Regions from separate parts of the Roseateles sp. FW305-36 genome, predicted to be linked through region 1. Evidence: predicted binding sites of a transcription regulator. Region 1 holds the regulator's gene; each other region holds the start of a gene.
What was found. Region 1 encodes HrcA, which represses chaperone genes, less so after heat shock. Its sites were predicted from a motif close to TTAGCACTCNNNNNNNNNGAGTGCTAA; they were not measured.
Positions count from the first base shown of each region.

Region 2: a site for HrcA is predicted at 1,517-1,543, ahead of groES (co-chaperone GroES). Genes of this name have one in related genera too.
Region 3: a site for HrcA is predicted at 7,459-7,485, ahead of rpoH (RNA polymerase sigma factor RpoH). Genes of this name have one in related genera too.

Region 1 is NZ_JBYSZK010000005.1:209,327-219,030, reverse strand. It holds gene ampC (class C beta-lactamase) at 1-359, opposite strand, end outside; gene AC3WOE_RS11635 (FAD-dependent oxidoreductase) at 365-1,510, opposite strand; gene AC3WOE_RS11630 (M56 family metallopeptidase) at 1,513-3,243, opposite strand; gene AC3WOE_RS11625 (BlaI/MecI/CopY family transcriptional regulator) at 3,317-3,706, opposite strand; gene rapZ (RNase adapter RapZ) at 3,759-4,673, opposite strand; gene recN (DNA repair protein RecN) at 4,670-6,361, opposite strand; gene AC3WOE_RS11610 (NAD kinase) at 6,376-7,242, opposite strand; gene hrcA (heat-inducible transcriptional repressor HrcA) at 7,310-8,317, shown strand; tRNA gene AC3WOE_RS11600 (tRNA-Ile) at 8,362-8,438, shown strand; gene AC3WOE_RS11595 (substrate-binding periplasmic protein) at 8,839-9,704, opposite strand, start outside.
Region 2 is NZ_JBYSZK010000024.1:5,271-14,974, forward strand. It holds gene AC3WOE_RS29130 (LysR substrate-binding domain-containing protein) at 1-498, opposite strand, end outside; gene AC3WOE_RS29135 (PEP-CTERM sorting domain-containing protein) at 719-1,339, shown strand; gene groES (co-chaperone GroES) at 1,639-1,929, shown strand; gene groL (chaperonin GroEL) at 2,028-3,677, shown strand; gene AC3WOE_RS29150 (MipA/OmpV family protein) at 3,782-4,615, opposite strand; gene AC3WOE_RS29155 (O-linked N-acetylglucosamine transferase, SPINDLY family protein) at 4,645-6,840, opposite strand; gene AC3WOE_RS29160 (DUF1631 family protein) at 6,929-8,977, shown strand; gene yihA (ribosome biogenesis GTP-binding protein YihA/YsxC) at 8,981-9,704, opposite strand, start outside.
Region 3 is NZ_JBYSZK010000004.1:57,257-66,960, reverse strand. It holds gene AC3WOE_RS08950 (cytochrome c oxidase assembly protein) at 1-384, shown strand, start outside; gene AC3WOE_RS08945 (DUF2970 domain-containing protein) at 381-626, shown strand; gene AC3WOE_RS08940 (cytochrome c oxidase subunit 3) at 667-1,551, shown strand; gene AC3WOE_RS08935 (DUF2909 domain-containing protein) at 1,607-1,822, opposite strand; gene AC3WOE_RS08930 (SURF1 family protein) at 1,853-2,563, shown strand; gene AC3WOE_RS08925 (SCO family protein) at 2,514-3,212, shown strand; gene AC3WOE_RS08920 (COX15/CtaA family protein) at 3,209-4,297, shown strand; gene cyoE (heme o synthase) at 4,300-5,205, shown strand; gene AC3WOE_RS08910 (SCO family protein) at 5,202-5,819, shown strand; gene AC3WOE_RS08905 (OmpH/Skp family outer membrane protein) at 5,858-6,361, shown strand; gene rpoH (RNA polymerase sigma factor RpoH) at 6,489-7,406, opposite strand; gene AC3WOE_RS08895 (chemotaxis protein CheW) at 7,565-8,065, opposite strand; gene AC3WOE_RS08890 (PAS domain S-box protein) at 8,097-9,704, opposite strand, start outside.

The sequences.
Region 1 (9,704 bases):
GCGGTGCCCTTCAGCTCGGGAAGGTATTTGCCGGGATGGTCGTTCAGCGACAGCTTGCCGGTGCTCTGAGCGTAGGCCGCCAGCGTGGCCGTGAAGGTCTTGCTCACCGAGCCGATCTCGAACAGCGTGGTGTCCGTGACGGGCGCCGGGGCCTGCTTCGACGTGACGCCGAAGTTGAAGACGTAGGCGCGGCCGTCGACGGTCAGCGCCGCGGCCATGCCGGGGATGTCATGGCGTGCCATCACTGGAAGGATGGCGGCTTCAACGGCTGCGCGGACGCGGCCATCGTCGATGGCGTGCGCCGCGACGGGCACCAGCAACGCGCAGAGGACGAGCGACGTCCTCGTGAAGTGCTGCATGAGCCTCACCCGGGCTGGAACAATGTGGCCAGACGTCGCACGGCGTCTTCGGTCTGGGCTCGGTCGGGCGTGAGGTCGGCGTTGCCGAAGTCGTGCTCGCCCATGGCGGCGACCAGCAGCCCGTCGCGGCGCGGCAGCACGACGAGGTTGTGGCCGCGGTAGATCAGCGCGTAGTCCACCTCGGGCTGGGGAATGAGGCGCGCCGTCTGGCCGCGCACCGGCGTCATGCTGGCATCGTTCAACAGCTTGCGGGCGCCGTCCCCCATGCAGTTGACGACGGCGCGCTCCGGCAGCCTGGCGAAGTCGCGCGGCTGGTGGAATTCGCGCTGCACCAGCTCGCCGCCATCGCGGGCGAAGTCGTCCAGCAGCAGGCGCTGGTAGGCCGGGATGTTGAAGACGAGTTGGGTGAAGCGGCGCACATGCGGTTTGCGGAAGGGGTGCTCGTCGGCCGCGAGTTCCTTGCCATGCGGCCGCAGGTCGGCAATGCGCGAGGACAGCTCGGGATAGTCGGGCTCGCTGCCGTGGGCGGCGTAGCTGGGCAGGGGCTGGTCGAAGCCTTCGTCGGCGACCACATAGCCGTCATGCCATTCGACCGGGCCCGACGGCAGGCCGAGATAGCTTTGGTGCACCTTGAAGGAGGCGCGCGCCATGGCTTCCCAGTCCGCCGTCCAGGCCTCGCTGGCGTGTGCTTCGGTGACGATGCGCGAGTCCGGCGTCCACAGCCCCGTCGCCGCCGAGGAGTGCACGCGCGGCGGGCGGTCCTTCGCATAGAGCCTGACCTTGTAGCCGGCCTGCTGGGCGGTGCGGGCCGTCGTCAGGCCGATGGCGCCGCAGCCGACGACGGCGATGCGCTCGCCCGGGCGCGCGCCGCTGGCCTGGATCAGCGCCAGAGCTCGTTGCGCCGAACCCCAGGACAGCGACCAGCCGCTGCCGCCATGGCCGTAGTGGTGGACCAGCGTCTTGCCGAAGCGTTTCTCGGCCTCGATGCGCGGACCCTGGGCGCGAAAGGGACGGATGCCGACGGCGATGTCGACGATGCGGTCGACGCTGGCGCGCATGGCGGCCGGCCGGCGTGGTGCCGCGAAGTCGAGGGCCAGGGCGGGCAGCGCGAACGCGACGCTGCCGGTCGCGAGCAGGTGGCGGCGCTGCACGATCAGGAGGCCTGCTTGGTCAGTGACTTGCGGATCAGCGCCGCGTCGCGCAGGCGATTGGCCGAGCCGTCGGCGTCCAGCAGCACGACGGTGACCGGGCGCTTGCCATTGAGGATGCGCATGGCCAGGCAGCGGCCGGCTTCCTCGGTGTAGCCGGTCTTGGACACGCGGATGTTCCAGCCCTTGGCGCCCACCAGCCGATTGGTGTTGCGCAGTTCGCGGGTACGGCCGTCGACCGGCACCTTGGCCTTCTTGACGCTGGTGATGCGTTCGATCTCGCCATAACGCGCCGCGGCGGCGGTTACGGCGGCCATCTCGGTGGCCGTCGAGGTGTTGGCGGGCGACAGGCCGGTCGGGTCGGTGATGGCCGTGTGCTTCAGGCCCAGGGCGTGGATCTTGGTCTGCATGGCCTTCACGAAGCCGGCCTCGCCACCCGGGTAGGTGCGGGCCAGCGCCGCGGCGGCACGGTTCTCGGATTCCATCAGCGCCATCTCCAGCGCGGCCTGGCGGCTCATCTGCGTGCCGACGCGCACGCGGGACTTGCTGTGCTTCAGCGTGTCGACGTCGTCATTGGTGATGCGCAGCTTCTCGTTCGGGTCGAGCTTGGCGTCCAGCACCACCATCGCCGTCAGCAGCTTGGTCAGCGAGGCGATGGGCACGACGGCGTCGGCGTCGCGGGCCATCAGCACCTTGCCGGTGGCGTCATCGATGACGACGACATGCTTGGCATTGACGGGAAGCCGCAGTTGCTGGGCCGGCGGCATCTCATCGGCAGCCGTCGTGGCCTGGGTGACCGGCGCCGGCGCCTCGACGGGGTCGCGGCCCTTGGCCTGCACGACGAAGCTGGTGGCCGCGATCAGCAGGGCCGGCAGGGCCAGTTTCCAGCCGGTGGCCTGGGGACGGGGGGCGAGCAGGCGCTCGATGCGGGCCAGCAGGTCACCGCCGCGGGCGGCCTGGGCGAGGGATGAGGTCATGGGAGCTTGATCCAGTTCAGAGAGTGCATGCAGGGCAACGGCCAAGCGGCGGGAGTCACCGATGAGTTCGGCCGAGATTTCGTCGGCCACCATTTCGCGCTCATGGCGCATGCGGGCCGAGAGCCACCAGACCACGGGGTGGAAGAAGAGCAGGGCCTCTACGGCGCTCTGCAAAAGGTTGGCGAGATAGTCCCAGCGCCGCACATGGGCGAGCTCGTGGGCGAGCAGGGCTTCCAGCAGGTCGACCGGCAGCTTGCTCAGCAGTGCGGCGGGCAGCAGCACGCAGGGCCTCAGCGCGCCCAGGGCGATGGGGCCGGCCAGCTCGGGCAGGAGGCGCAGGCTGACGGCGCGCTTCAGTCCCAGGCGGCGGGCGAGGGCATCGAGCCGCGCCTGCCACTCGGCCGGCGCCGGCGTGCTGCGCCGCCGTGCGCGCCCCACCCAGGCCAGGCCCAGCGCAACGCGGGCCAACATCAGCGTGGTGCCCAGGGCCCAAGCGGTGACCAGGGCCGGCATCTGTTCGGCCAGAGGCGACAGTTCGCCGATGAACTCCGCATCGGCCGGCGCCAGGTCAAGGCACTGGGCCAGCGGCAGGCCGAGGCAAAGGCCCAGGCCGGCGGCGCATACCGCGTAGCGCCAGCGCGCCGAGGCGCCGCGCATCAGGGCCAGCAGCGCAGCGGCGGCGACGCCGACGATGGCGCCCTGCCATAGGAAGTTCACGAGGGCCCAGCCCCAGGCATTCATGGCGAGGTCCAGATTCATTGGTGCACCCTTCGGCCTGCGGCCTGTACCGCCAGGCGGGAGCGAACTTGCTTGGGACGGCCCGGCGCGGCGTTCATGCGGTCTTGTCTCCGTTGCCGCCGAGCAGCTGACGGATCTCCGCGCGTTCCTTGGCGTTGACGTGGTTCTTCAGCGCGGCAAGCACCAAGGCCTTTCCCGAGCCGGCAAAGGCCTTGGCGATGAAATCCTTCATCAGCGATTGCTGCAGCTTGTCCTGGGCATGGACGGGGGCGTAGAGCTGCGGGCGCTGGCTCTCGTCGCGGCTCAGCAGGCCCTTGCCGTGCATGACCTGCAACTGGCGCAGCACGGTGGCATAGCTCGCGTCCGGGCGCTCGGGCAGCAGGGCCTCGTGCACGGCCTTGGCGTCGGCCGGCCCGAGGCGCCACAGCACCTGCAACAGATCCAGCTCGGCCGCCGTCGGTTTGGCGGAGGGTGTCGAGTTCATGTGTTCAGAATATCTGTTCTAGAACTCAATGTCTAGAACAAACATTCTGAAACTAGCGAGCGTCCAATTCGCGGTGGCGCTTCAGCACGTGGCCATGATGGCCGAACTGGCGCGCCAGCATCTCCACCAGATAGACCGAGCGATGCTGGCCGCCGGTGCAGCCGATGGCGACGGTCAGGTAGCTGCGCTGGTCAGCCGCGAAGTTGGGCAGCCAGCGCGACAGGAAGCCGGCGATCTGGCCCATCATCAGGCCCACCTCGGGCTGGGCCGCCAGATAGGCCGCCACCGGTGCATCGCGGCCCGTCAAGGGACGCAGCTCACGGTCGTAATAGGGATTGGGCAGCACGCGCACGTCGAAGACGAAGTCGGCGTCGCTGGGCACGCCATGCTTGAAGGCGAAGCTCTCGAAGACGAGGGTGAGCTTGGCGCCGGCATTGGGCCCGACGAGATCGCTCAGCCAGGCGCGCAACTGGGCGGGGCGCAACTGGCTGGTGTCGATGACGGTGGAATCGGCCTTGAGGCCGTAAAGCAGCTCGCGCTCCAGCTTGATGGCGTCCAGCAGCAGGCGGTGGCCGTCCTCGGCCACGCCATCCAGGTTGCCGAAGCCGGTGTCGCGGTCCTCGCGCAGCGGATGGGGGCGGCGCGTTTCCGAGAAACGCCGCATCAGCGCCTCGTTGCTGGCGTCCAGGAAGATGGAGCGCACCGGCACGCCGGTGGCGCGCAGGTCTTTCAGCAGCGGCAGCAGCATCGGCAGCGAACTCGCCGAGCGCACGTCCACGGCGATGGCGACGCGGCGCTCGCCGCGCTGTTGCTCCAGGCGCAGGAAGTCCAGCAGCAGCTCGGCAGGCAGGTTGTCGACGCAGAAATAACCCGCGTCCTCCAGCGCATGCATGGCCACCGACTTGCCGCCGCCGGACATGCCGGTCAGCAGCACCACGTCGCCCTGCAGGTCGGTGTCCATGTTCATGACTTCGCCTTCTTCGGCTTGGCCGTGGACGCGTCCAGCATCTCCTGCGCATGCGCGAGGCTGGTGGACGACAGGCGTTCCCCGCCCAGCATGCGGGCGACCTCGGCCACGCGGGCCTCGCCGGAGACCGGATTGACCGAGCTGACCGTGGTGCCGCCCTGCAAGGCCTTGGCGACGACGAGATGGCGGTCGGCGCAGGCGGCGACCTGGGGCAGGTGGGTGACGGCCAGCACCTGGCGTTGCCCGTCGGCCGAATGACCGAGCTGCTTCATCAAGCGGCCCACGGTCTCGGCGACCGCGCCGCCGATGCCGACGTCGATCTCGTCGAAGATCAGCGTGCCCGGCGCATTGCCGGTGGCCGCTTGGCTGGTGGTCACGGCGATGGCCAGCGCGATGCGCGACAGTTCGCCGCCCGAGGCCACCTTGGCCAGTGGCCGCGGCGTGCTGCCGGCGTGGCCGGCGACGAGGAATTCGGCGGATTCGAGGCCGAAGCTCTGCGGGCCTTCGGTGGCATTCAGCGCGATGTCGAACTGGCCACCAGCCATGCCGAGCTGTTGCATGGCCGCGGTGACGGCCGAGGCCAGCAGGGGCGCGGCCTTCTTGCGGGCGCGGCTGGCGGCCTGGGCTTCGCTGTCGAAGGCCTTGCGCGCGGCGGCCAAGGCTGCTTCGAGCTGGGCCGTGTCGCTGGCGGCATCGAGTGCGGCGAGTTCTGCGCGCCATTGCGCCAGCAGGGCCGGCAGCTCCTGCGGCTGGCGGCGGTAGCGGCGCGACAGCGTCATCCAGGCCGACACGCGCTCGTCCAGCTCGGCCAACCGGGCCGGGTCGAGGTCGGTCTTGTGCAGATAGGCCGACAGCGTGTGGCTGGCGTCCTGCAACTGGGCCTGCACGTCGCGCAGGGCCTGCACGGCGGGCAGCAGGCGGGCGTCATGGTCGAGCACGCGCTCGAGCTGATCCAGCGCGCCGCCGGCCAGCGACTGGGCGCTGGGCTCGGCTTCGTCCAATGCATCCAGGGCCGACTTGGCCGCGTCGATGAGGGACTGGCCGTGCGACAGCCGCTCGTGCTCGGCGTTCAGCTCCGTCCACTCGCCCTCGGCGGGCGCGAGGCCGTCGAGCTCGCCGATCTGCCAGGCCAGGCGTTCGCGTTCGCGCTGGGCTTCGGCCTGCAGGCCCTGGGCCCTGGCCAGGGCTTCCGAGGCCTGCTTCCAGGCGGCGTGGGCGCGGACCAGCGGCGCCGTGTCCAGGCCGGCAAAGCCGTCGAGCAGCTCGCGCACCGAGGCCGGGCGCGTCAGGCCCTGCCAGGCGTGCTGGCCGTGGATGTCGAGCAGGTGGTCGGCGAGTTCGCGCAGCTGGGTCAGCGTAGCCGAGCCACCGTTGATCCAGGCGCGGCTCTTGCCCGCGGCGTCGATGACCCGGCGCAGCAGCAGCGTGTCTTCACTGTCGAAGCCGGCTTCGTCCAGCCAGGCGCGCAGATGGGGCGGGGTGTCGAACTCGGCGCAGATCTCGGTCTTGGCGGCGCCTTCGCGCACCACGCCGGCCTCGCCACGGCCGCCCAGGGCCAGCTGCAGGGCGTCGATGAGGATGGACTTGCCGGCGCCGGTCTCGCCGGTCAGCACGGCAAAGCCGGGCTCGAAGTCGAGCTCCAGCGCGGGGACGATGACGAAATCCTTCAGGCTCAGGTGCCGCAGCATGGGTCAGGCTCTAACTAAACATACCAACGCAGTTTGCGTCTCAGGGTCGCGTAATAGCTCCAGCCCTTGGGGTGCAGGAAACGCACCTGGTGCTGGCTGCGCCGCACGGTGATGGTGTCGCCGTGCAGCAGGCTGGCGAGGCTTTGCATGTCGAAGTTCACCGAGGCATCGCGCCCGGCCACGATCTCCATGCGCACCTCGCCCAGGTCGGGCAGCACGATGGGCCGGTTGGACAGGGTGTGGGGCGCGATCGGCACGATCAGCCAGCCGGCGATGCTGGGGTGCAGGATGGGCCCGCCGGCCGACAGCGCATAAGCCGTGGAGCCCGTGGGCGAGGCCACGATGAGGCCGTCGGCGCGCATGTTGGCGACGAACTGATCGCCGACGTTGACCTTCAGCTCCACCATGCCGGAGGTGCCGCCGCGGCTGACGACCACGTCGTTCAGTGCCAGGCCGGAGAAGATGGACTCGCCGTCGCGCCAGACCCCGCCTTCCAGCATGGCCCGGGGCTCCACCTCGTAGTCGCCTGCCAGCACCGGCGCCAATGACTCGCGCCAGCGTTCGATGGGAATGTCGGTGATGAATCCCAGCCGGCCCTGGTTGATGCCCACCAGCGGGATGCCGTGGCGGGCCATGTCGCGGGCGAAGCCCAGCATGGTGCCGTCGCCGCCGATGACGACCGCCAGGTCGCATTGCCGGCCGAGTTCGTCGTTGGACAGGGCGTCGTAGTCTGTCAGGCCGGTGTTGAGCGCGGTGGCCGCCTCCAGCGAGACGTCCAGGCCCTGGCTGCACAAAAATTGGGCAATCTCTTGCAGCACCGGCTTGATGCCTGGCGCTTGATGCTTGCCCACGATGGCGACATGTCTGAAGCGCTCGGCCATGCGGCAAATTACACCACAGGGGGTTTGCATATCCGGGGTGGAACAGCGCTGTCCATAGAATGCAGGAATGCTCGACGAGCGATCCAAATCCCTGCTGAAAACCCTGGTCGAACGGTATATCGCCGACGGCCAGCCGGTCGGCTCGCGCACGCTGTCCAAAGCCTCGGGCCTGGAGCTCAGCCCCGCGACCATCCGCAACGTGATGGCCGACCTGGAAGAGCTCGGCCTCATCGCCAGCCCGCACACCAGCGCCGGCCGCATTCCCACGGCGCGCGGCTACCGCCTTTTCGTCGACACCATGCTGACGGCCCAGCCCGGCCTGATCGGCGTGGAGACGGCCCAGTTGCAGCCCGACCAGCCCCAGCGCGTCATCGCCAGCGCGGCGCAGATGCTGTCCAACCTGTCGAGCTTCGTCGGCGTCGTCACCTCGCCCAAGAAGCCCAGCGTCTTCCACCACATCGAATTCCTGCGCCTGGGCGAGCGGCGCGTCCTCGTCATCCTCGTCTCGCCCGACGGCGACGTGCAGAACCGCGTCATCTTCACCGCCCAGGACCTCAGCCAGGGCGAACTGCAGGAGGCCAGCAACCGCCTGAACGCCGGCTATGCGGGCCTGACGCTGGAGGCCGTGCGCGAGCGCCTGCGCCATGAGGTCGACGCGCTGCGCGGCGAGATCGCCGGCCTGATGAGCGCGGCCGTGCAGGTCGGCAGCGAAGCCATGCAACAGCAGGAAGAGCGCGTCGTCGTCTCGGGCGAGCGCAACCTGCTGACCGTGCAGGACTTCAGCCACGACATGGGCAGCCTGCGCCGGCTCTTCGACCTGTTCGAGCAGAAGACTCAGCTGATGCGCCTGCTGGACAACTCCAGCCGCGCCGAGGGCGTGCGCATCTACATCGGCGGCGAGAGCCAGGTCGTGCCCTACGAGGAGCTGTCCATCGTCAGCGCGCCCTACGAGGTCGACGGCCAGGTGGTCGGCACCCTGGGCGTCATCGGCCCCACGCGGATGGCCTACGACCGCATGATCCAGATCGTCGACATCACGTCGCGGATGGTGGGGCAGGCGCTGAGCCAGCGCTGAGTGCGCCGTTCCGGCGCTGACTAGAATGCGCGCCTCCTCTCCGGGGGCCGTTAGCTCAGTTGGTCAGAGCAGAGGACTCATAATCCTTTGGTCATTGGTTCAAGTCCAATACGGCCTACCAATAAAATCAATAGGTTAGATTCGAATCTTGGCAGGCGCTTTGGTGCCTGTGTCAACGAAGTGTCAACGCCTGGGTTTGGAGACGCGTCAAGCTGCGCCGTCCTTAGTCGTGCCGTCCGAGATGTTGTCCTGATGTCCGTTGCAGGCTGGTCAGAGTCATTCGCGCCTGACAGGCTGAGCGACCGCCGCGATCATCAGCGGCCGTTCGACTGTCAGCGGCACGCAGGGCCGCTGCACCTCGGAGACCGGTCGTTCGACAGCCAGGGCGGCACTCCAAGATCGAACGTCCGGTCCGACGCGGCGCGGCCGGACGGAACGACGCCGTGCAAACGTCTGCAGGACCAGTCTGGGCACCGGAAAGCCGTCATCGCTTAAACATTCAGCGAAGACCGGGCCGGGTCCTAGTCGGGCTGTCGACGTGCCAGAGACTTCGCCATCGCTGGGCCAGCGAAGCGAGCAATGATCGATTCCAGTGTGCCGTCGGCACGCATGCTTTTCATCGCAGCGTGGATCCTTTCCGCGTCTGCTGCGGCTACCCGGCTGCGTGAAAGAACCAGGCCGAGGACTGCGTTATCGCCGGGCGCTATGTCGAGCATCTGCACTTTGCCGCCGAGATGATTTCGCTCCAGCAGGGGCGGCCAAACAAGGGGCTGCGTCAGAAAGGCGCTCACGCGTCCTGCGGCAAACACCCGGGCCAGAACCTCCAGGTCGGCCACAACGTCAACACGCCCTTCGCGCTGCAGCGTGGCAATCCATGGGTCAATCGTGTCACCGTGAACGAAGCCCTTGACGACCCCGAGGCGAAGGGTCTTGTCAGCCGAGAAATCCTGCCGCGTCTTGATCCTGGAGGCCAGTTCGTTCCTGACGACAAGATAGTTGCGATTGTTGAAGATATATGGAATGAATAAGGCGAACTTCTGGCGCTGTGGCGTCTCAATGCCAGACACGGTCATGTCCAACTGCCCGCTTTCGAGTGCCGACCAAGTTCGCACTCGGGAATCCAGGAAGAGCACCAGGATGCATCCGGTTCGCCTGGCCAACTCTTCGACGACGCCCCTGTCGATACCTGTGTATTCATCGGTTGAGTCCTTGAAATACAACAGGCCGGTCTCATAGAAGGCCACCTGGTAGGGGCCGCAGGTAAACGGTTGGGCCGACGATCCAGCGCTTGCGAAAATTCCCCCGGCCACGAGCACAACCCACGTCTTCAAAGAGTTGACCATTGCGGTTCTCCTCACGCCATTGCCCCTGCCGATGATGAACATGC
Region 2 (9,704 bases), on a different contig from region 1:
CAGCGACACCATCTGATAGCGCTCGGGGTCCAGCTGCAGCGGCTGGCTGGCATGGTGATAGACCAGCAGCAGGTCGCAATTGCCTTCGCTGAGCTGCAGCATGGCGTCGTGCACATTGGCCGCATTGAGCCGGCACTTGATGGCGCCGAAGCCGCGGCGCAGGCCCATCAGCCAGTGCGGGAAGAAGGAGAAGGCCAGCGAGTGCGGCACGGCGAACTCGATCATGTCCTGGTCGGCCGCCTGGTGGCTGCGCAGCATGTTCCGCGTCGCCTGCAGATTGCCCAGCAGTTCGACGGCCTGGGCCAGCAGCGTGGCGCCCGCGGCCGTCAAGCGCGTCGGATAGGACGATCGGTCCACGAGGTCGACCCCAGCCCAGGCCTCCAGCGCCTGGATGCGGCGCGAGAACGCCGGCTGGGTCACGTGGCGCAGCTGGGCGGAGCGGGAAAAGCTGCGCGTCTCGGCCAAGCTGACGAAGTCTTCAAGCCATTTGGTTTCCACCGCCGGCAGTGTAGCCAAGGCATTCATTCCGGCCGTGCGTGCAGAACGACTCAGATCTGCGTGCGCGTGAGGCGCCCGATCCCCCCTAAGCGAGGCCCCCAGGTACTTGACTCCCCCCCAACTGAAGGGGAGACAGCCAGCCCGTCATGTGGGGCCTTGTTTACAGTTCGTGCCAGAACCCAACTCGAACAAACCCTGGACGGAGAACGCCATGCGTGCGATGAGCAAACTTCTGGCACTCGCCTTGACGGCCACCATGCAATCGGCGATGGCCGGCGCGGTCACCCTGAACTTCGAGGACGTGACGACCTCGGAGCTGCTGACCAACCAGTACGCATCCAAGGGCGTCACCGTGACCGGCACTGCCTGGACGGGCGTCTCCGAAGCAGGCAATTGCGGCGGCGATTTCAGCTTCCAGCGCGACAACAGCTGTGGCGCCGTGCTGATGGGCAGTTCGATGACGCTGAATGCCGTTGCCGGCCTCGGTTTCTCCGACGCCATCTCCTTCTTCTATTCGGGCAGCACGGAAACCATCAACCTGGCGGTGCATGCCTTCGACGAAAATGGCGTCGAGTTGGGCAAGCCCGGCCTGTCGGGACTGGCCGGCAAATCCTGCGGCGCCTTCTCCTTCTGCAACTGGTCTCAGGCCACCCTGACCTTCAGCGGCGTGGCCCGCACCGTCGTTTTCTCAGGCGTCGATCAATCCATCCTGATCGACGACCTCAGCTTCAAGACTGTCAACGTCGCCCCTCCCGGCCGCCTGCCCGAGCCCGCCAGCGTCGCCCTGACCCTGGCTGCCCTTGGTGGCCTCGGCTGGGTTCGCCGCCGCGCCGCGCGCTGAGCGACCCGCACCGAAAGCAAAGACCGCCCCGGCGGTCTTTTTTCATGGGGCCGCCGGCGCGTGCAGCCATCGCCGACAGGCGCAGGCGGGGCCGGCGCTTTGAAACGGTCGGGCGACGGGCCATTCCCATGATGCAGCTCTTGAATCGCCATCCTCCGTCCCTATAATGCCTCTCTGCTAGCACTCAACGCATTCGAGTGCTAACGAGATCGGGCTGACCGGTGTTGAGCTGGTGGCCCCATTTTTTCAGCGTGCCGCGACGTCACGGCCGCTCCAGTTCCAACTCTCAAGGAGATTCCATGAAGCTGCGCCCCCTGCACGATCGCGTGATCGTTCGCCGTCTGGAGCAAGAAACCAAGACCGCCTCGGGCATCGTCATCCCCGACAACGCCGCCGAGAAGCCCGATCAAGGTGAAGTCCTGGCCGTCGGCCCGGGCAAGCGCAACGACAAGGGTGAGTTCGTGGCCCTGAACATCGCCGTCGGCGACCGCGTCCTGTTCGGCAAGTACTCCGGCCAGACCGTCAAGGTCGACGGCGAAGAGCTGCTGGTCATGCGCGAAGAGGACCTCTTCGCTGTGGTGCAGAAGTAATGGCTTGCGGGACAGACCGAAGCGCGCAGCGCGAGCTCTGTCCCCAACTGATTCAGAGAATTCGACTCTGACCCCAATTTGGATATCCGGAGAATCAAATGGCAGCAAAAGACGTGATCTTTGGCGGCGAGGCTCGTGCCCGCATGGTTGAAGGCGTGAACATCCTGGCCAACGCGGTCAAGGTGACCCTGGGCCCCAAGGGCCGCAACGTGGTGCTCGAGCGCTCCTTCGGCGCCCCGACCGTGACCAAGGACGGCGTGTCCGTGGCCAAGGAAATCGAGCTCAAGGACAAGCTCCAGAACATGGGCGCCCAGATGGTCAAGGAAGTCGCTTCCAAGACCAGCGACAACGCCGGTGACGGCACCACCACCGCCACCGTGCTGGCCCAGGCCATCGTCCGCGAAGGCATGAAGTACGTGGCCGCCGGCATGAACCCGATGGACCTGAAGCGCGGCATCGACAAGGCTGTGCAAGCCCTCGTCGCCCAGCTGAAGGCGGCCTCCAAGGCCACCACGACCTCCAAGGAAATCGCCCAGGTCGGCACCATCTCCGCCAACAGCGATGCCGACGTCGGCCAGATCATCGCCAACGCGATGGACAAGGTTGGCAAGGAAGGCGTCATCACCGTTGAAGACGGCAAGAGCCTGAACAACGAGCTGGACGTCGTCGAAGGCATGCAGTTCGACCGCGGCTACCTGTCGCCCTACTTCATCAACAACCCGGAAAAGCAATCCGCCATCCTGGACAACCCCTTCGTGCTGCTGTACGACAAGAAGGTGTCCAACATCCGCGACCTGCTGCCCACGCTGGAAGCCGTCGCCAAGGCCGGCCGTCCGCTGCTGATCATTGCCGAGGAAGTCGAAGGCGAAGCCCTCGCGACCCTGGTGGTCAACACCATCCGCGGCATCCTGAAGGTTGTCGCCGTCAAGGCTCCTGGCTTCGGCGACCGCCGCAAGGCCATGCTGGAAGACATCGCCATCCTGACGGGCGGCAAGGTCATCGCCGAAGAAGTCGGCCTGTCGCTCGAGAAGGTCACGCTGGCTGACCTGGGCCAGGCCAAGCGCGTCGAAGTGGGCAAGGAAAACACCACCATCATCGATGGCGCCGGTGCTGCTGCCGACATCGAAGCCCGCGTCAAGCAAGTGCGCATCCAGATCGAGGAAGCCACCAGCGACTACGACCGCGAGAAGCTGCAAGAGCGCGTGGCCAAGCTGGCCGGCGGCGTCGCCGTCATCAAGGTCGGTGCTGCCACCGAAGTCGAGATGAAGGAAAAGAAGGCCCGCGTGGAAGACGCGCTGCACGCCACCCGTGCCGCCGTTGAAGAAGGCATCGTCGCCGGTGGCGGCGTGGCCCTGCTGCGTGCCAAGCAATCCGCTGGCGAGATCAAGGGCGACAACGCTGATCAAGACGCCGGCATCAAGCTGGTCCTGAAGGCCATCGAAGCCCCGCTGCGCGAGATCGTCTACAACGCCGGTGGCGAAGCCTCCGTCGTCGTGAACGCCGTGCTGGCCGGCAAGGGCAACTACGGCTTCAACGCCGCCAACGACACCTATGGCGACATGATCGAAATGGGCATCCTGGACCCGACCAAGGTGACGCGCACTGCCCTGCAGAACGCCGCCTCCGTCGCGTCGCTGATGCTGACGACCGAGTGCATGGTTGCCGAGGCCCCCAAGGAAGAAGCCGCCGGCGGCGGCATGCCTGGTGGCATGGGCGGCATGGGTGGCATGGGCGGCATGGACATGTAAGACATTGGGGACAGACCTGACGGGCGTACCCGCCCGGCTGCTCTGTCCCCAACTGATCGAGCATTCAAGAAAAAGGGGCTGCGCGAGCAGCCCCTTTTTTCTTGTCAGTCGCTCGTGGCCCGCGCCGCCGAGCGGGTCAGCGTGTAGGTCAGGCCGATGCCAAGGGTGGCACCGGTGGTCTGACGCACCAGCGGGCTGGCGCGGTTGGCCGCGCCAGCCACGCTGTCGACGCGGCCGATGGCGAACAGGCGCAGATCGGGCGTCAGCTGATGCGACACGCCGCCCTTGAGCCGCCACGCGATCAAGCCCGAGCGGGCCGCATAGGCCGGCCGATCCGGCAGGGCCTCGCCGGGCTCGACGGTGTAGTACATCGACCCGAGGCGGCGATCGCCAAACAGCAGGCCGGCGCTGACGCCATAGCTCCAGCCCGCCAGCTGCCGCCGCTCCAGCGACAGCTCGGGCTCCAGGCTCATGCCGCGATGGTGACGCAGGTCGCTGGCCTCGAACACGCCGCGCACCGGCACCTCGAAGCTCAGGCGGTTGGCCGCGTCGCGGCCATTCAGATACCAGCGCGCCACCGGCCCGAATTCCACCAGCGAGGGCAGGCGCGCCATGCCTTCGCGCGCCCGCAGCGACTTGCCGCCGGCGCTCAGCGAGCCCGCGAACGACACGTCCAGCTCGAAGCTCTCGGTGCGGATCGCACGCAGCCCCGCGCCCTCGTTGTCGGCCCTCAGCACCTTGCCGCGGTAGACCACATAGGGCAGCACCAGCGTGCGGCTGACCTGCTGGTCGGCGCCCGGATAGGCCTGCTGTGACAGCGTGCCCGCAGCCAGGCCGAGCTCCCACAGCGGCAGATCGGGCTTTTTCGGCGTCTGCGCATCCTGCGCATGCACAAGGGTCGCGACGCAGGCCAGGCCGAAACCGAGAACACGCTTCATGACGCGGGGACGAGTGGTGACGGCGCGCATCATGCCTGCACCAGGGTCAGCCAGTCCCGGGCAAAGCGCTCGGCATCGCACAAGGGGCTGGCGGCCATGCGCTCGCGCAGGCCGGCCCGCAGTGCCGCCAGACCGGCACGGTCACCCGCCCCTCGCACGGCGCGACGCACGAAGTCCTCCTCGTCGACCGCCACCCAGTCCTGCGCCAGACCCAGGGTCTGCAGAAAGCTCAGGCCCTGGCGCGAGATCGGCGCGGGACCCGGCAGGGTCAGCACCGGCACGCCCATCCAGAGCCCGTCCAACGTCGTCATGCCGCCGCTGTAGGGATGGGGATCGAGGGCGATGTCGACGCGTCCGAAGGCATCGAGATAGTCGGCCAGCGGCCCCGGCCCCTGCAGCTCCAGGCGGGCCGGATCGCCCGGCCAGCGCCCGAGCAGGGCCGCGCGCGCCGCCTCGTGCTGCAGGCCCGGCGCCTTCAGCAGCAGGCGGCTGCCCGGCGTCGCCGCCAGCACGCGCGCCCACAGCCCCAGCACCGCGTCGTTGAGCTTGTGCACGGCGTTGAAGCTGCCAAAGCAGACCGGCCCATCGCGCACGGTGACACCGGGCGCCTCGGCGGGCGGCGCATAGACCGTGAAGCTGTCCGGCAGGCGCAGCAGGGGCTCGACGAAGCCGGCCTCGCTGCCCGGCGGCAGCAGCCAGCGGTCGCCGATGAAGCCGTCCATCGCTTCCAGGCCGGTACTGCCGGCATAGCCGAGCCAGCTGAACTGGCGCGGTGCGGGCCGGCGCGCGAACGCGCCCAGCCGATGGCCGCCGGTGTGACCATTCAGGTCGACCAGCACGTGGATGCCGTCGGCGGCAATACGCGCGGCCAGTGTCGCGTCGTCCAACCCGCCTACGGCCGCCCAGTTCGGGACCGCGGCCCGCAACCGGGCCGCCAGCACATCGTCGACGCGCGCATTTGAATACACAAACAGTTCGCAGCGGGCCGCCAGGGCCGGCAGCCAAGCCTCGGCCAGCCGCCCGACCGGATGGCTGCGCAGATCGGCGCTGACCAGGCCGACGCGAAAGCCTCGCGACGGCATGGCCTGGCGCTGCACGCGCGACCCTCCTGCAGCACGGCCGAAATCCGCGGCCTCGGCTCGCAAGGCCACGTTCTCGTCGGTCGTGCGCTGGCGGTAGTTGCGCAACAACAGCCGGTCGCTGCGCGCGCTCAGCAGCGCTGGCTCGAGCTCGATGAGTCGTCCCAGCAAGGCATCGGCTTCGTCAAGGCGGCCGGCATGCTTCAAGGCATGGGCCAGGTTGCTCAGGGCAGGCGGTGACGAAGGCGTCGCGTCCAGCGCCTGACGGTAGGCGGTCACGGCCTCCGCCTGCCGCCCCTGCTCGGCCATCAGCCCGCCGAGATTGGCCAGCACGGCGGCGCGGCGCTCGCCGGCGAGACCCGTGGCCAGCGCCGCCACCAGCACCGCCTCGCCCCGCTGAGGCCGCAGCAGGGCGAAATTGCAGGCGGCCTCCGCATGGCCGGCATCCTGCGCCAGCACGTCCTCCCAGGCCGCCGCCGCGCCTGCCGCATCACCGCTGTCGCGCAGCAGCTGGCCCAGGGCGAAGCGCTGGCCGCCATCGGCCGGCGCGCGGGCCACGGCCTCGCGCTGCATCGCCACGGCGGCGCCCATTTCCCCCGCCGCCGTCCAGGCCGTTGCGGCATGGGCACACAAGCCGGCGTCCGTCGGCCGCGCCGCGGCGGCCTGCTCGAAGGCTCGCGCGGCGTCCGCGGCCCGACCCAGGGCCAGCAGCGCCCGGCCACGATTGCCCAAGGCCGCAATCAGGTCCGGCTGCAACCCCAGGGCCGTGTCGAAAGCAGCCAGGGCCTCGGCCGGCTGGCCCAGGGCCAGCAGTGCATTGCCCAGGTTGTTGTGGGCGCCCGACAGACGCGGCTGCAGCTTCAGCGCGCGTTCGCAGGCCGCCCGGGCTTCGGGCCAGCGCGCCCGCGACGCCAGCAGTGTACCGAGGTTGGCCGCCAACTCGGCATCGCCCGGCAGCAGGGCCAGCGCGCGCTCCAGGGCCGGCAACGCGTCCTCGCCCAGCATCTGCTGGGCCACTGACAGCGCTTTCCACAGCTGACCGTCCTGGGGCTGGACCGCCAGCAGGGTGCGAGCCCGGGCCGCCATCTCGGCGTGGCGCCCGGCCTGGAAAAGCGTGAAAAGGTCTTGAAGTGCGGCGTTTGCCATGTGATCGGGGGGTCAGTAAGAAGGGGCAACACGCCGGAACGCACCAGCCTGGCGCCGGATAATCTCATCACGCACCTCGATAGCGTCCATGCCCTTCAGCCCGCACTCCCACAATCTGCTCGACCATGCGTTGACCGAAGCCGGCCCGCTGGCCCGCGAACTGCTCAACACCGTGCAGGACGAGCTCGACGCCCAGCCCCAGCACTTCCCGCTGCGTGAGGCCTGGCGCAAGGTGCGCCCGCATTTCGCGACCGACTTCGAAGGCAAGCTCATCCAGTTGCTGCAGGCGGGCCGCCGCGGCGACGACCCTCTGCATCGCACGCCCTCCCAGCTGGGCGGACTCGAAAGCCTCAGCCTCGTCGACGAACAGCAGGCTTTGCAGGACGTCGCCATCGCCCACGTCGCCCACACGGCCGAGGAATTGAGCCGGGCCGAACTGCACCAGATCGGCAATTTCTTCGCCGCCCTGCGCGGCATTGCCCGGGCCCGCGAGCGCGACAACCCGCTGCGCCCGGCCCTGTTCGCCCATGCGCTGCACCACGCCCTGGCCTGCAGCCCCCTGGGTGCCCAGGCCCAGTACGAGTTGATGCGCGTCGCAGCCACGCCGCTGGCGCGGGCCCTGAACCGCCTCTATGTGCAGTCCTGCGCCATGCTGCACGCCGCCGACATCAGCGCCATGGTGTCGTCCCACGGTCACGCCCAGTCCGACCCGCTGGCCCACCAGCGCCTGGCCGCCGCGCGCGGCGTCAGCACGCGGGCCAGCGCGCATGCCACCTTCGACGGCCTGTCGCGCCGCGTCGACGCCGTGAACTCCCGGCCCCAGGGGCTGAGCACCCAGGGCCCGCTCACGCAGCGCGACCCGCTGGCGCCCCAGCCTTTCGTGCGCTCGACCGGGCCGGACATGCTGAGCCGGCTCTACGACCAGATCCTGGCCGATCCGCGCCTGCTGCCGCCGCTGAAGGCGCTGCTGGCGCGCCTGCAGATCGCCGTCGTGCGCCTGGCACGCAGCGACTCCATGCTGCTGCGCCGCCAGGACCACCCCACCTGGGCCCTGCTGAACCGCGTCGCCGCCCACGGCATGGCCTTCGGGCGCGCCGACGACCCGCGCCTGGTCGACTTCCTGCGCTTCATGGAAGCCGAAGCCCAGCTGCTGGTGGATGCGCCGACACCCACCGCCCTGCTCTTCCAGCAGGTGCTGGCCCGCGTGGATGCCCAGATCGACCAGCAGGCCCGCCAGAGCAGTGAGCGCAATGCCGTCGCGCTGGCCGCCCTGGAGCGCGAGCAGCAGCGCAGCGAATGGCGCGAGCTGATCCGCGAGCAGATCGATCACCAGATCATCGGCGCACCGCTGGGCCCACGCATGCTGCGCTTCCTGCAGACGGCCTGGGTCGAGGTCATCGTCGACGCCATGGTGCGCCACGGCCGCGACTCGCGCGAGGCCCATGGCCAGATGGAGCTGGTCGATGCAGTGCTGGACAGCCTCGTCACGCCGCGCGACCTCGCCGACCGCGAAGCCCTGCGCATGCGCCTGCCCGTGCTCATCGAGAGCCTGGTCGCCGGCTGCGAAAGCATCCAGCTGGCCGAGCCCAAGCGCGAAGCGGCCCTGGCAGAGCTGATGGCCCAGCATGCCCGCCTGCTGCGCGGCCTGCCGGCCCTGGACCCGGCCGAGCGCCGCCCTGCCGTGCCGCCGCCCGCCGCGTCAGCAGCCAGCAGCGCACCGGCCTCGGCCGACGAGATCGTCAAGCGCCTGATGGAGGAGCGGGACTCCCAGATCCCCTCGCTCTGGCTCAGTGCCGACGTCGACCGCGGCGAGCTGCCGACCGTGCCGGTGCAGCTCTACAACGAGAACGACTCGCCCGACGCCCGCGCTGCCCTTCAGCGCTGGATCGACAGCATCCAGATCGGCCGCTGGTTCCACCTCTTCATCCAGGGTGACTGGCATACCGCCCAGATCGCCTGGATCAGCGAAGGCCGCCAGTTCCTGCTCTTCGTCGGCCGCGACGCCGAGGTGCGCCTGCCGCTGACGCGCCGCGCGCTGGAGGCGCTGCTGGCCAACGGCCTCATCACCGCGCTGGAAGACGACAACGTCGTGCAGCGCGCCGTCGACACGCTGATGAGCGATCTGGACGGGGGCTGAAGCTCAGTCTTGCGGCTCGGCCGGCGGCGCGGCGGCCAGCACCGCGTCGGGCACCTCGCCCGGGCTCCGATGCGCCAGCACCCATTCGCGCAGCGCCATGGCGACGTCGCCGACGCCGCTCTTCTTCAGGGCCGAGAACAGCGTCACCGCGACGTCGGAGTCTTCCGTCGTCATGCCGGCCAGGAACTCGGTCGTCGTGCGCAGGGCGGCATCCGCCTCCTTGCGGTTGAGCTTGTCGGACTTGGTCAGCAGCACCAGCAACCGGATCTCGCCGGTGGCGACGCGGGCCGCGACGAATTCCAGCAGTTGCCGGTCCAGGTCGGTCAGGCCCAGGCGCGAATCCACCATCAGCACGACGCCCGACAGGCTGCGCCTGACCTCCAGATAATCGGCCATCACCTTCTGCCAGCGCAGCTTGGCCGACTTGTTGACGGCGGCATAGCCATAGCCCGGCAGGTCGGCGAACAGGGCGTCGGCCGCATCCTTCGGGCCGAGCTCGAACAGGTTGATGTGCTGGGTGCGGCCCGGCGTCTTGGAGGCGAAGGCCAGCCGTTTCTGCTGGGCCAGGGTGTTGATGGCCGTGGATTTGCCGGCGTTGGAGCGGCCCACGAAGGCGATCTCGGGCAGCTCGGTAGCGGGCAGATGCACCAGCTGGCTGGCGGTGGTCAGGAAGCGCGTGGTGTGCGTCCAGGCCAGGGCCTGCTTCTCGGTCAGGGCCTCCGCGGAA
Region 3 (9,704 bases), on a different contig from region 1:
GAGATCACGGTCGAGTTCGACACCAATGCGCGCGGCCCCTGGGACTTCAAGCCGGCGGTGCGCCACCTGACGGTGCACCCGGGCGAGCTGACCCAGGTCATGTACGAATTCAAGAACGTGCAGGACCGCACCATGGCCGCGCAAGCCATCCCGAGCTATGCGCCCATGCAGGCCAGCGCGCATTTCAACAAGCTGGAATGCTTCTGCTTCAACGAATACACGTTGAAGCCGGGCGAGAGCAAGCAGTGGCCGGTCGTGTTCGTCATCGACCCCAAGCTGCCCAAGGATGTGAAGACCATCACCCTGTCCTACACCTTCTTCGAGGTGGCGGGCAAGGGCGGGGTCAAGCTCGGTGAGGCCCCGAAATCCGGAGCCGCGCTGTGAGCGAGAAGCCGGGCCAGGATCTGAAGGAAGCGGTGGGCCGCAAGGCCTCCTTCGCCCAGACGATCTCGGCCGTGGCCTGGAGTTTTTTCGGCGTGCGCCGGGGCCGGGACCATGAGAACGACATGGCCAAGCTCAACCCGGTGCATGTGCTGATCGCGGGCGTGCTCGGTGCCGCCCTGTTTGTATTGGTGCTGGTGCTGCTGGTCCGCTGGGTCATCAGCAGTGGCGTGGCGGGGGCCTGAGGGCCTGCGTCGCAACAAGGTTCAGAACGAGGAGAACAATATGTCGGCAGCGACTACCCCGGGCAAGACCCCGTACTACTTCGTCCCGGCGCCCTCGCGGCATCCGGTGATGGCCGCCACCGGCCTGTTCTTCGTCATCCTCGGCGCTTCGCAGTGGATCAACGGCCATGGCTGGGGCATGTACTCGCTGTTCGGCGGCCTGGCCTTCTGGGCCTTCGTGCTGCAGGCCTGGTTCCGTGACGCCATCGGCGAGAGCGAGGGCGGCCTCTACAGCGACCGCATCGACGTCTCCTTCCGCTGGAGCATGGGCTGGTTCATCTTCTCGGAGGTGATGTTCTTCGCCGCCTTCTTCGGCGCCCTGTACTGGGCGCGCGTCTTCTCGGTGCCTTCGCTGGGCAGCCTGGAGAATGCGCTGCTGTGGCCCGACTTCAAGGCCATCTGGCCGAGCACCGCGGCCGGCTTCACCGCTGCGCCTGCCGGTACCGTCGAGGCCTTCAGCACCATGGGCCCCTGGCCCATCCCGACGATCAACACGGCCCTGCTGCTGACCTCGGGCGTCACGCTGACCATCGCCCACCACGCGCTGATCGCCGGCAACCGCGCCAAGACCATCGCCTGGATGTGGATCACCGTGCTGCTGGGCATGACCTTCGTCGGCTTCCAGGCCTACGAATACCACCACGCCTACACCGAGCTCAACCTCAAGCTGAACTCCGGCATCTACGGCTCGACCTTCTTCATGCTGACCGGCTTCCACGGCTTCCACGTCTGCGTGGGCGCCCTGATGCTGCTGTTCATCACCATCCGCCTGATGAAGGGCCACTTCACGCCCGAGCGCCACTTCGGCTTCGAAGGCGCCGCCTGGTACTGGCACTTCGTCGACGTGGTCTGGCTGGGCCTGTACATCGTCGTCTACTGGATGTGACCTGACGGTCGCCCAAAGAGAAAGCGCCGCAGTCGCGGCGCTTTTTTCATGCAGGCTAGGATTTGATCGGCAGGCCGGTCGGCTGTATCCAGCCCATCTTCCAGCTCAGCAGGATGACGAGGAAGAGCGTCACCGACACGGCGACCCGCACCGCCAGTGCCCGGGCCATGTTGGGGCTCTTCTTGTTGCCGCCCTTGCGCAGCATGAAGAAGCCGGCTGCAGCGAGCGCACCGAGGATGGCTATGAAGGCGATCAGGATCACGAATTTCATGGTGTCGAATTATCCGCCGCGAGGGGTCGCATGACCGGCAGGCGCTGGCTGGTGCTGCTGGCGGCGCTGTTGGGGGCGGCGCTGACGGCGCGCCTGGGGCTTTGGCAGCTGGACCGTGCTGCGCAGAAGATCGCGCTGCAGGCCGCCATCGAGGCCGAGGCCGGCAAGCCCGCTCTCGCCAATGCCCAGCTGGGTGGGGCAGGGCAGCTGCACCGCCGCGTGGCCCTGCGCGGCAGCTGGCTGGCCGAGCGCACGGTCTGGCTGGACAACCGGCCCATGGACGGCCACACCGGCTTCTTCGTCGTCACGCCGCTGCGTTTGGCGGGGCGCGACGAAGTCATCCTGGTGCAGCGCGGCTGGGCGCCGCGCAACCAGCTCGACCGCACCCAGCTGCCGCCACTGGCCACGCCCACGGGCGAGGTCACGGTCGAAGGGCGGCTGGCGGCCTCGCCCTCGCGGCTTTATGAGCTCGGTGCGGGTTCGGCCGGAGCTATCCGGCAAAATCTCGATCCTGCGGCCTTCGCCGTCGAGTCCGGCCTGAAGCTGCTGCCGCTGACCGTCGTGCAGACGGCGGCGGATGCATCCGACGACACGCTGCTGCGCCACTGGCCGGCGCCCGACCTCGGTCTGCAGAAACACTATGGCTATGCCTTTCAATGGTTCGCGCTCTGCGCGCTGATCGTCGGTCTCTATGTCTGGTTCCAACTCATCCGTCCCCGCCTCCGCCGACAGCAGCCCTGAACCGCTGAGCTTTGCGGTGCACAGCCTGCCCGATCCGCGCACGGCAACGCGCCAGAGCTCCGGCCGCTGGAAGATGCTGCTGGTGATGGCCATGTGCGCCGCGCCGGTCGTGGCGTCCTATTTCACCTTCTATGTCGTCAAGCCTGCCGGCTCGGCCTATGGCGAGCTGATCGCGCCGGCCGTCGACATGCCCGCCGACCTGCCGCTGACCGATCTGCAGGGCCGGCCGGTCGCGGCCGCGTCGCTGCGCGGCCAATGGCTGCTCACCATCGTGCAGGGCTCGGATTGCACGGCCGCCTGCGAGCGCCAGCTGTATGTGCAGCGCCAGTTGCGCGAGATGCTGGGCAAGGAACGCGCCCGCGTCGACAAGCTCTGGTTGATCCCCGACAACGGCACGCCGCGCGCCGAGGTCATGGCGGCCGTCAGCCAGAAGGGGGCCGAGGTCACCGTGCTGCGCGTGCCCCAGGACCGCTTGGAGGCCTGGCTGAAGCCGGCCGCCGGCAAGGTGCTGGCCGACCATTTCTATGTCATCGACCCGATGAACCGCTGGATGGAGCGCGCCCCCGCCGAGCCCGAGCCCAAGAAGCTCAAGGCGGACCTCGACAAGCTGCTGCGTGCCAGCGCCAGTTGGGATACGGCTGGTCGATGAACGAGTTGCTGCTGCCCCTGGGCCAGGTCGCCGCCATCGGCGGCGCGGTGGCCCTCGGCCCGCTGATCTGGTGGCGCCAGCGTTCGCGTGCCAGCACGCCCGCCGGTCGCCTGCGCGCGCTGACGCTGCTGACCCTGTTCCTGACCTTCGACCTCATCGTCTTCGGCGCCTTCACCCGCCTGACCGACTCCGGCCTGGGTTGCCCCGACTGGCCCGGCTGCTACAGCGCCGCCAGCCCCGTGGGTGCGCACGAGCACATCCAGGCGGCGCAGACGGCCATGCCCACCGGCCCGGTCACGCATGGCAAGGCCTGGATCGAGATGGTCCATCGCTATCTCGCCAGCGGCGTGGGCTTGCTCATCCTCGTCATGACCGTGCTGAGCTGGCGGCTCAAGCGCCATGACGGGGAAGCAGCCCCGTCGCCCTGGCTGCCGACGCTGACGCTTTTGTGGGTCTGCGTGCAGGGCGCTTTCGGGGCGCTGACGGTCACCATGAAGCTCTTCCCGGCCATCGTCACCCTGCATCTGCTGTTCGGCCTGGGCCTGCTGATGCTGCTGGCCTGGCAGCGCGAAGCCTGCGAGCCCCAGCCCATAAAAGCTTCCCGCGCGCTGCGTGCCGGCGTGGTCATCGTGCTGCTGCTGGCCTTGATGCAGGTCGCGCTCGGCGGCTGGGTCAGCACCAACTACGCCGTGCTGGCCTGTGACGAGTTCCCCACCTGCCATGGCGGCCAGTGGTGGCCGCATCTGGACTTCGCCCAGGGCTTCCAGCTCTGGCGCGAACTGGGCCAGCGTGCCGACGGGGGCTATCTCGGCTTCGAGGCGCTGGCCGCCATCCACATGGCCCACCGCATCGGTGCCGCCTTCGTCTTCTCGGCCATCATCGGGCTGGCCTGGGCGCTGCGCCGTCCGGCGCCGGCCTGGACACGCTGGCTGCTTGCCGCCGCAGGCTGGCAGTTGGCCTCGGGCCTGTCCAACGTCGTGCTCGACTGGCCCATCGTCGCGGCCCTGGCCCACACTGCAGGCGCCGCCATGCTGCTGGCCCTGCTCACCACTTTGCTCGCGCGCATGAAGCGCATCGGATCCTGATCATGGCTTCCACGTCCACCGCCAGCGCCCTGGTGCACAGCCCGCGCTGGCAGCAGTTCTACCAGCTGACCAAGCCGCGCGTCGTCCAGCTCATCGTCTTCTGCGCCGCCATCGGCATGGCCCTGGCCGTGCCCGGCCTGCCCGACCTGCCGCAGGCCCTGACCATGTTGGCCGCCGTCGCCGGCATCTGGCTGGTCGCCGGCGCGGCCGCGGCTTTCAACTGCCTCATCGAGGACGGCATCGACGCGCGCATGAAGCGCACCGCCTGGCGCGCCACCGCCAAGGGCGAATTGAGCCGTCCGCAGACCCTGGCCTTCTCGGCCCTGCTGTGCGGCATCGGCATGGCCATCCTGGGCCTCTACGTCAACCTGCTGACGATGTGGCTGACCTTCGCCACCTTCGTCGGCTATGCCGTCATCTACACCGTCATCCTCAAGCCGACGACACCGCAGAACATCGTCATCGGCGGTGCCTCGGGCGCCATGCCGCCGGTGCTGGGCTGGGCCGCCATGCGCGGCGACGTGGGCTTCGAGGCCTGGCTGCTCTGCCTCATCATCTTCCTGTGGACGCCGCCGCACTTCTGGGCCCTGGCCCTGTACCGCGCCGAGGACTACGCCCGCGCAGGCCTGCCCATGCTGCCGGTCACCCACGGCAACGACTACACGCGGCTGCAGATCCTGCTCTACACCTGGGTGCTGCTGGCGGCGACGCTGCTGCCCTTCCTGACCGGCATGAGCGGCTGGTTCTACCTGTGCGCCGCCGTCGGCCTGGGCCTGGGCTTCTGCGCCTATGGCTTCCGGCTGTGGCGGGCCTATTCCGAGATGCTGGCGCGCCGGACCTTCTGGTTCTCCATCTGGTATCTGTCGCTGCTCTTCGCGGCCCTGTTGATCGACCACTACATCGCATGAACACCCGTCGCTTCGCACTGGCCGCGCTGGCCGCCTCCGCCATGGTGCTGCTGGCCGCCTGTCAGAAGTCCAGTCCCGACAAGCCGGCCTTCAAGGGCATCGACCTGACCGGAGCGGAGTACGCCCGGCAGCTCAACCTGACCGACCAGGACGGCCGCGCCCGTTCCCTGGCCGACTTCAAGGGCAAGGTGCTGGTGGTGTTCTTCGGCTACACCCAGTGCCCCGACGTCTGCCCGACAACCATGGCCGAGGTGGCCGAGGTCAAGCGCGGCCTGGGCGCCGATGGCGACAAGGTGCAGGGCGTCTTCGTCACCATCGACCCCGAGCGCGACACCGCCCAGCTGTTGAAGGCCTACCTGGCCAGCTTCGATCCCAGCTTCGTGGGCCTGCGCGGCAGCGAGGAGCAGACCCAGGCCGCCGCCAAGGAGTTCAAGGTCTTCTTCGCAAAGGTGCCGGGCAAGACGCCCGAGACCTACACCATGGACCACACGGCCGCGAGCTTCATCTTCGACACCGAAGGCCGCGTGCGCGTCTACGCCCGCTACGGCGCCGGCGCCCAGCCGCTGGCCGACGACATCAAGCTGCTGCTGGCTGAAACCAGGAAACCGTCTTGAAGTGCGCGGCGTACGCCGCAGAGAGTTCGAAAGTGAATATGAAAACAGCCATCACCATCGCCGCAGTCGGCCTCCTGGGGGCGATGACGGGTGCAGCAGCAGAGCCGCTGAAGATCGGTTTTGTCGACGTGCAGCAGGTGCTGCAGGAGTCTGCCCCGTCCAAGGCCGCGGGTGCGCGGCTGGAGAGCGAGTTTGGCGGCCGTACCAAGGAACTGCAGCGACTGGAAGCCAGGCTGCGCGAGGCGAGCGAGAAGTTGGACAAGGACGGGGCTGTGCTTTCCGAAGAGGAACGCGGCCGTCGCAATCGGGACCTCGCGAACCAGAAGCGTGAATTGGAGCGCAGGAGCCGCGAATTCCAGGAGGACGCCGAGCGGCGCCAGCAGGAGGAGCAGCGCGTGGTCAAGGACAGGTTTGACAAGGCCGTCAAGCAGGTCTTCGAGACCGAGAAATACGATCTGATCCTGCAGGACAACGCACCGTTCCGTAGTGCGGCGGTCGACGTCACGAGGAAGGTGCTCGACGCGATGGCGGCCCCGAAGTAGCTAGCCGACGCTCGGGTTGATTGCTGGCGTCCCCTGAGTTTCGAGATGGCCTGCAACGGGCGTTGCGTCGCGAGCACCCCATGAAAAAAGGCCCCGAAGGGCCTTTTGCATGCGAGGGCTCGAGGGATCAGGCGGCTTCGGTCAGCGCTTTCTTCATCTTCTTCATCGCCGCCACCTCGATCTGGCGGATGCGCTCGGCCGACACGCCGTACTCGGCCGCCAGCTCGTGCAGCGTCATGCCGCCCGAGGTGTCGTCGTTGACCTTCAGCCAGCGCTCTTCGACGATGCGGCGGCTGCGCGGGTCCAGCACTTCCAGCGCACGCTGGATGCCGTCGCCGGCCAGGGCGTCACGCGAGCGCGCCTCGATGACACGGGTGGGTTCGTGGCTCTCGTCGGCCAGGTAGGCGATGGGGGCGAAGCTCTCGCCGTCGTCGTCGGTCTGCGGCTCCAGGGCCACGTCGCCGCCCGACAGCCGGGTCTCCATCTCCAGCACTTCCTCGCGCTTGACGTTCAGCGTGCTGGCCACATGGGCCAGTTCGGCTTCGCTCAGTGTGTTGCGATGCGTCTGGCCATCGGCCTGGTCGGCCTTGAGCTGGTGCTTCATCGAGCGCAGGTTGAAGAACAACTTGCGCTGGGCCTTGGTCGTCGCGACCTTGACCATGCGCCAGTTCTTCAGGATGTACTCGTGGATCTCGGCCTTGATCCAGTGCATGGCGTAGCTGACCAGGCGCACGCCCTGGTCCGGGTCGAAGCGCTTGACGGCCTTCATCAGGCCGACATTGCCTTCCTGGATCAGGTCGCCCTGGGGCAGGCCGTAGCCGACGTACTGGCGCGAGATGGAGACCACCAGGCGCAGATGCGACAGCACCATGCGGCCGGCGGCTTCGAGGTCGCCCTTGTCGCGCAGGCTGCGCGCGGCGCTTCCTTCTTCCTCGGCCGTCAGCAGCGGCAGGCGGTTGACGGCAGAGATGTAGGCGTCCAGATTGCCCAGCGAGGGCACCAGGGCCCAGGGGTCGCGGACGGCAATGGCAGAAGAGGCGGACATCGTCATGAATCCTTGCTAAACCGCGGCGAGGGATGCCGCGATGGACAAGATATTAGCACTCTGGTTTGGTGAGTGCTAAGAATGACGGCGCATCGGCTGGAATGCAGTATTTCCAACGGTGAAACAGTCAGCGATCGCTAACTTGCGATCGCCTGCCGCTAGTCCACCAGCCCGAAATCCGGGCTTTTGATCATGGCCTCGATGTCCAGCAGGATCAGCAGGCGTTCGCCGATCTTGCCCAGGCCGGTGATGAAGCGGGCGTCCAGGGCGGCGGCCACTTCGGGGCGGGGCTTGATCGCCTCGGCGCTGAGTTCCAGCACGTCGGACACCGAATCCACGACGACGCCGACGACGCGGCCCGCCACATTCAGCACGATGACGACGGTGAAGGCGTTGTATTCGCTGGCCTGGCCCAGGCGGATGCGCATGTCCAGGATGGGCACGATGACGCCGCGCAGGTTGACGACGCCCTTGACGAAGGCGGGGGCGTTGGCGACCCGGGTGGGCGGCTCGTAGGAGCGGATTTCCTGCACGCGCAGGATGTCCAGGCCGTATTCCTCCTCGCCGATGCGGAAGGTCAGGAACTGGCGGCCATCGGTGCGAGCCAGAGCCTGCACGGCCTGGGCACCGGTGCTGGGAACGAGGTCGGTAGAGCTCATCGGGCGCTGCTGCAAATGGGGAACTGGACCCTCATTCTGCCCGTTCCGCACCACCTGCCGAAACCAACAATTCGTCGACCAGGGCAAGCAATTCACGCACGTCCAGCGGCTTGGTCAGATAGTGCCGGGCGCCCGCCACCTGGGCCGCGGCGATCTGCTCGGGCTGGGCGTTGGCCGACACGACGACGACCGGTGGCAGCGTGGCGCCCAGATCGCGCATGCGGCTCAGCAGGGTCAGGCCGTCGCCGTCGGGCAGTTGCCAGTCCAGCAGCAGCAGGGCAGGTGGCCGTTCGCGCAGGGCGCGCAGGCCGGCCTCGACCGTCGACGCGATCTCCAGCTCGATGCCCGGGCGCTGCTCCAGGATGCCGCGCATGACTTCGGCGTTGAGGGGGTTGTCCTCCACATAGAGCAGGCGCCGCCGCGGTCCGACGCGCGGGGGCGTGGGCTCGTGCGGTGCGGCCTCCTGCGGCAGGGCAACCGCGGCACCGCTGGCGGGCAGGCGCAGCACGAAGCAGGCGCCCGGGCCGTCCGGCTGCTGTTCGGCGCGCAGGCTGCCACCCATCATCTCGGCCAGGCGCTGGCTGATGACGAGGCCGATGCCGGTGCCTGGCAGGCCGCTGCGCTCGCGGCCCAGACGATTGAAGGGCTGGAAGAGGGCGGCGTGCTGTTCTTCGGTCAGGCCCAGGCCGGTGTCGCGCACGGCGATCTCCACCCAGCCCGACTCGGGACTGGTCGCCACGATGTTGACGCTGCCGTTCGGGCGGTTGTACTTGACGGCGTTGCTGAGCAGGTTGGTCAGGATCTGCGTCACCCGCGTGGGGTCGCCGACCAGACGCACCGCCGCCGGGTCGACGCGCTGGCTGAGGCCCAAGCCGCGCTCGGCCGCCTGACCCTGCACCAGGGCCACGGCACGGGCCAGCAGGGGGGGCAACTCGAGCAGGGCCGGCTCCAGACGCAGCGAGCCGGCCTCGATGCGCGACAGGTCCAGGGTGTCGTTGATCATCTCCAGCAGATGCCAGCCGGCCTGGGCGATCTGCTGGGCGCGGCCGCGCTGCCCGGGCGGCAGCGGCTCCGTCGCGTCCATCTGCATCAGCTGGGTGAAGCCGAGGATGGCGTTCATCGGCGTGCGCAGCTCATGGCTCATGCGCGACAGGAACTCGTTCTTGGCCTGGTTGGCGGCCTCGGCAGCTTCGCGGGCGCGATCCAGTTCCTCGATGCGCAGCTGGTCGGTGATGTCTTCCACGACGCCCACCAGGCGGTGCGGCCGGCCATCCGCGCCGCGCAGCAGGCTCACCAGCACGCGCGCATGGGCGGTGCTGCCGTCCGGGCGGATATAGCGCTTGAGCCGGCGGTAGTAGGGGATCTCGCCGCGCATCAGCCGGCGCGCCAGGCGGATGTCCTCGCGGCGGTCATCGGCGTGGGTCACGTCGATGGATCGCTTGCCCAGCAAGGCGGCGGCCGAGTAGCCGACGAGGCCGCAGAAATGCGCGTTGACTTCCTGGAAGCCGCCATTGAGGTCGGTGAAGGCGATGCCGATGGGCGCGTTCTCGAAGATGCTGTGAAAGCGCTGCTCGCTCTGGCTCAGCGCGCGCTCGCCCAGGGCACGGTTGGCCACCTCGCGCTCCAGGGCCGCCGTGCG